Linked DNA regions of Breoghania sp. L-A4. The protein of the gene in region 2 interacts with the protein of the main gene of each other region in a pairwise test. Links are inferred from orthologs where the notes say so. Each region holds a gene or a part of one and is shown on either strand. Other genes may lie near its edges.

Region 1 (2,839 bases), 1.8 Mb from region 2 along the record:
TCAGCCGGGACATGCGCGATCTTCAGGTTTTTCGGCGCTGGGATACCGCGCTTGCCCTTGGCCAACAGTTGCCGGACACGCGGTTCATCGTCGCCAGTCACTTGGGTCAGTGATTTGATCAGAACCTCGCATTCGGCGCGCTGCCCCGTCAGGGTCGATGAGGAGGACGCCGCGCTCGCCCGAGCCAGGGCGAGATCGGCACTTGAGATCAAACCTGACTCGGCCGCCTTTTCGGTGGCGCGAATGGTCTCTTTTTGCGACCTGAGCTCGGCGCTATACGCATTTTCAAGCTGCCGGCAGGCGCGGTATTGAACGTAGTAATCGGCGACTTCCGCAGCGAGGGATGCCCGAGCATCGTGCCAATTGGCGATTTGCTCGTGAACCCGCAGGCGCGCCGCCTCGCTGTTCTTCCGGTTTTTGCCGAAAAAATCGATCTCCCAGGAGGCATCAAGGCCGCCGCTCGTCGTCGTGGACACTGAAACCCGGTTATCGCTGTCACCATCGGTGCCGGATCGCGTTAGGGAAGCAGAGCCGTCCAGTCCCGGGAACAGGCCAGCTTTTGCGGACGCCAGCGTTGCGCGCGCCTTGTCGATGTCGGCGATCGAAGAGTCGAGGCTGGGATTTTCCGTCTGCGCATCGTCGATGAGCGCTGTGAGCGACGAATCGTTGAATGTCGACCACCAGGACACGAGATCAGATGTCTGGCCATCATGGGGCAGCGTGGCATGCCATATACTTGCGATTCTGGCATCGGCTGGCCTGAGTTCGGAGAAGCTTGCGCAGCCTGAAAGAAAAAAGCTAATTAGAATAGCGCTATAGCTGAAAATGTTACGATTTTCCACGCTCATCACATTCCTTTACGATCTTGCACGCTGCCGGAGAAGTTAGACGGTCTACTGTAAAGTGCCGTCAAATATCAGTTAAGATATGTAAAATTTGGTGCTTCACCCGACACTGTTTTATAGGTTCTTGTGGCACGAGTAATGGATGTTCCGCATGGAAAAGGTTTTGCTGGTTGATGATGATGTGGAGCTTACGACGCTCCTTAAAGAATATCTTGTAGAGGAAGGTTTTGAGGTTTCGACCGCTCACGATGGGCGCACCGCAATCGGAATAGCATCCTCTAACACCGTCGATATTATCGTGCTCGACATCATGATGCCGCACATGAACGGCATTGAGATCTTGCAGCGTATTCGCCGCAAGAGCACCGTGCCGGTATTAATGCTCACTGCGAAGGGCGATGACGCCGACAGGATTGCCGGGCTCAACCTCGGCGCCGACGATTATGTGCCCAAACCCTGTTCACCCGGCGAACTTGCCGCACGGTTACGAGCGATCCTGCGCCGCGCTGGCCTGGCGGCCGGGGCCGCTTCCGAAATACTGCGGGCAGGAGAGCTAATCATGCATCCAGGAAGCCGGATTGCCGAGTGGCGCGGCGAACCGCTGGAACTGACTGGCACCGAATTTACTTTGCTCGAGGTCCTTGCCCGCAACGCTGGTCAACTCGTCTCGAAACAGGAAATATCCAAACGCGCATTCGGCCGACCCTTGACGCCGTTCGACCGTCGTATCGATGTTCATATCAGCAGTGTCCGCCAGAAGCTGGGGGCAAGAGATGACGGTCAATCCTGGATCCAGTCTGTACGAGGACAGGGCTATCAGCTTCTGCAGGACCGATAATGCAGCGCCTTTTCTGGAAGTTCTTCATCATCATTTGGTTGGCCATGCTGGCCTCGATCGCCGTGTTATTTGCCGCGAGTTCCTTTTTTCAGATCACGCCGCTCGCCAGTGAGATCCAACGTGGACAGCAGACCTTTGCACTTGACGTCGCGATGCGGCTGTTGACCCACGAAGGTGAGAACGCCGCCATTGCGTTCGCGATCCAAGCGGCCAACGCGCAAAAGTCGGTCAAACTGACGGTCGCCAAACAGGAAGCATCCGCAGGCTGTGAAATCAAAACGCAGGGTTATCAGCGTACTGTTGAAAGAAATGGCGCTTGCTACAGTATTGTTCTTCACGCTCACGAGCAGGGCTTTGTTTCGGCAACTTGGCCCAGACTTGTGCCTTGGCTGTCTGCTTTGCTGGCGGCGGCAATCGCTGCGTTCTGGCTCGCGCAGTATCTTGTCCGGCCTGTCGGCTATTTGCGCAGCGGGCTGAGTGCTCTTGCACGCGGCCGCTTCGACATGCGCATCGGCGATAAAATGAATGGCCGTAAGGACGAGGTCGCTGCCCTTGCGTATGACTTCGATACCAGCGCCGCGCGTTTGGAGCAGCTGCACAAAACCCAGCAACGCCTGTTTCACGATGTGTCGCACGAGCTGCGCTCGCCGCTGTCGCGCCTTCAGGCTGCGGTCGGCGTTCTACAGCAGAACCCGGCCAAGCTCGATGTCGTGATGGAACGTATGGTTCGAGAAGTCGAGCGCATCGACGGATTGATCGATGAGATACTCACGCTCGCCCGGCTGGTGGATGGATCGAGGGATGCGATCGAATTGCAGACGCTCGATGTTATCGAACTGCTAAACGATATTGTCGCGGATGCGGCTTTTGAGGCTCAAGCCCGCAAGATCGCGGTCACGCACCAAGGCGCGCAGTCATTCGTCGCGCAAGTCAACGGGGAACTGATCTATAGGGCGTTGGAGAATGTCATTCGTAACGCCGTCAAATACACGTCTGACCGCGCGAAGGTCTCCATTCGATCTCAGGTCAAAGACGATAGGCTGCATATCCTCGTCGTGGATGAGGGCCCAGGCGTGGCCGAATCCGATCTGGAACGGATTTTCCAGCCATTTTCGCGCGGTGAAGATGCCAATGTCCTAAATGGCTACGGCCTAGG
Region 2 (2,898 bases):
CGACGCTTCCCTCGGGCACGCTCACGGTGGCGTCGGGATCGCGCGCAGGACCCATTTCGCCGGTCAGGAACACCGGCGGTCGCCGGGTGTAGGCGGGCGGGGTCACCCAGGCGTCGATGCGCCCGGCAACGGCCGAGGTTTCCGATCCGCCGACAACGGCCGACCAGATCAGCGGTCCGCGATCGCCGCCGGCGACGCCGAAGCCGACGAACAGCAGCAGGCCGACGAGGGCGCGGATGGCCCAGGGGTCGCGGCGGAAGGCGTGCGGATGCGGCCACCCGGCGCGGAGGCGGTTGAGCGCGCTCAGCGCGCGGGCGCGATGAGCCTCCCACAAGGCGCGCGCGGTCGGATCGTCCGCGTCGGAGGCGAGTTCGTCCTCAAGCGCGGTCAGCGGCCGATGATGGTAGTCGCCCTGCGCCTCGATACGGTGCAGGCCCTCGGCTCGCGACGGCCAGCGCAGGAACGGCAGCGAGCGGCACGAATAGAGCGTGGCCCAGGCGAAGGCCGCGAGCGCCAGCCAGCGCAGCCAGGTGGGCAGCACAAGCCACAGGCCGAGCCACGACAGGGCGACGAAAAGCCCTGCGATGATCAGAAAATGGTAGAGGACGGGCCAGAGCCGCTCCCAGAACAGTGCTGCGCGCGCGGCGGAGACCGTCCGCGAGAGGCGCCTCGCCATCGCGCGCGTCAATGTGTTCGCGGACCCAGCAGTTGCGGGCGCAGGCGTGCGCGCGGGACCAGAGGTGTCGGACGGTTCGCGTGGAGCAGTCACGGACGTCATCTCCGAATGCGGTTGTTCCCCCCGTCCCATCCTACAGGTTGGCGAAGGCCCGGCAATTCGGCAAGTCCATTATGTCCGTTTAGTGGCTCACTTTTCAGTAATCCAGTCAGGCAGCCTGTCGAGGCCGATCAGTTCCTCATAGCTCGTCCGGGGACGAACGATGGCGAATTCTCCATCCTTCACAAGCACTTCTGGTACCAGAAGGCGCGAATTGTAGGTGCCGGACTGTACCGCGCCATAGGCTCCGGCGGAAAAGATCGCGAGATGATCTCCCGCGCTGACCGCCGGAATATCGCGGTCATGACCGAGATAGTCGCCGGTTTCGCACACGGGGCCCACCACATCGGCCCGGATGCGCGGGGCGGAGGGGTCGGCTTCGCGCACGGGTTGGATTTCGTGCCAGGCATCGTAAAGGGTCGGGCGAATCAGGTCGTTCATCGCCGCATCGACGATGACGAAGTCCTTCGTCGCGCCGCTTTTCACGTAGATCACCTCGGTGACGAGAATTCCGGCGTTGCCGGCGATCATCCGTCCGGGCTCGAACATGATGCGGCAGTCCAGCCGCTTGACATGGCGCTTGACCACCTCGGCGTAGGCATCCGGGTGCGGCGGCGGCTCGTTGTTGTTGCGGTAGGGAATGCCCAGACCGCCACCCAGATCGACGTGGGAAATCTCGTGGCCGTCGGCGCGCAGGCCGTCGATCAGTTCGCCCAGCCGGGAAAAGGCCGCGTCAAAGGGCCCTAATTCGGTGATCTGCGAGCCGATGTGCATGTCGATCCCAGTGACCCTGATACCGGGTAGCCGGGCGGCTTCCGCGTAGACCTCGCGGGCGCGCTGCCACGGGATGCCGAACTTGTTTTCCGCCTTGCCGGTGGCGATCTTGGCGTGGGTGCGGGCGTCGACATCCGGGTTGATGCGGACCGAGACCCTGGCCTCGCGGCCCTTGGCGCTGGCGACCTCGGAGAGCCGCGCCAGTTCAGGCTCGGATTCCACGTTGAAGCACAGAATGTCCTCGTCCAGCGCGTAGGCCATCTCCGCGGCCGTCTTGCCGACGCCGGAGAACAGGATCCGATCGCCGGGCACGCCGGCGGCGCGGGCGCGCCGCAATTCGCCTTCCGACACCACGTCCATGCCGGCGCCCAGGCGCGCCAGCGTTGCCAGCACAGCCTGATTGGAATTGGCCTTCATCGCGTAGCACACCAGCGACGGCACATCAGCGAAAGCGCCGGAAAACACCTTGTAGTGGCGTTCCAGCGTCGCGGTCGAGTAGCAGTAGAACGGCGTGCCGACTGCATCGATGATGTCGGAGACCGGCACGTCTTCGGCGTGCAGCGCGCCGTCGCGATACGAAAAATGGTGCAAGGCTTTGGCTCGCGAAGTTGATCATCCCGCGGCTTTACGGGAGCGACTGGGACGGATCGGCCGGCCGCCGGTCAAAGCGGCAGGCTTGATGCTAGAGCAGCGGGTCGAGAACGAAGCGGCGGTTGTCCGGCTTTTTCGCCTCGGGCGCTGCGGCTTGCTCGTCATAGGCGCCCTCGGCGGGCGCCGAGGCGGCGGAAGGCGGCGGCGAGAGCGAGCCGCGGCGTCCGCAGCCGCCGACCGCAACGACCGCCACGAGGGCGGTCAGGGCGCAGGCTTTCATGAACAGGCTCGGCTTCACGCGTTCTCTCCTTCGCGCCCCGCCCCAAAATCGCGCGTGCGCGCGCCGACGCGGGGCCGTAATTCGTCCGGCAACACTCCTCGCATGCTGGCGGGCGGGCATCAACCCGTCCGCCAGCATGCGCCATGCTATTTCGCTTCCGGCTCGCGCGAAAGCTGCTTGAGCCAGCGGCGCGCCTGCTTGCGCACATTGACAGGGGCCGTGCCACCGTAGCTGACGCGGCTTTTCACCGACTTGTCGACCGACAGCACCGAATAGACGTCCTCGGTGATGCCGGCGTCGACCGCTTGCATGTCTTCAAGCGGCACCTTGTGCAGCTCGATGCCGCGGTCCGCGGCGATGCCGACGATGGTGCCGGTGACGTGATGCGCCTGGCGGAACGGCATGCCCAGCACCCGCACCAGCCAGTCGGCCAGATCGGTGGCGGTGGAATAGCCCGAGCCGGCCGCCTTCTTGAGCG

Evidence for each region. The genes of interacting proteins can lie anywhere in the genome.
Region 1: the proteins of lysA (region 2) and D1F64_RS08445 interact in binary tests that used the Escherichia coli proteins (3 or more experiments, as listed by UniProt). The link is inferred for Breoghania sp. L-A4 from one-to-one orthologs.

Annotation. Positions count from the first base shown.
Region 1 is NZ_CP031841.1:1,820,788-1,823,626, forward strand. Bases 19-2,839 are described here. They hold D1F64_RS08445 (response regulator transcription factor), read left to right. Parts: upstream 19-996; coding sequence 997-1,683; downstream 1,684-2,839. Other genes in these bases: D1F64_RS08440 (efflux transporter outer membrane subunit), read right to left, coding at 19-848; D1F64_RS08450 (HAMP domain-containing sensor histidine kinase), read left to right, coding at 1,683-2,839. Also shown: more of D1F64_RS08440, read right to left, coding at 1-18. UniProt on the Escherichia coli protein: Response regulator member of the two-component regulatory system CpxA/CpxR which responds to envelope stress response by activating expression of downstream genes including cpxP, degP, dsbA and ppiA.
Region 2 is NZ_CP031841.1:14,661-17,558, reverse strand. Bases 4-2,883 are described here. They hold lysA (diaminopimelate decarboxylase), read right to left. Parts: upstream 2,141-2,883; coding sequence 866-2,140; downstream 4-865. Other genes in these bases: argH (argininosuccinate lyase), read right to left, coding at 2,567-2,883; D1F64_RS00085 (lipoprotein), read right to left, coding at 2,232-2,420; D1F64_RS00095 (TIGR02302 family protein), read right to left, coding at 4-676. In the rest of the region: more of D1F64_RS00095, read right to left, coding at 1-3; more of argH, read right to left, coding at 2,884-2,898. UniProt on the Escherichia coli protein: Specifically catalyzes the decarboxylation of meso-diaminopimelate (meso-DAP) to L-lysine. Is not active against the DD- or LL-isomers of diaminopimelate.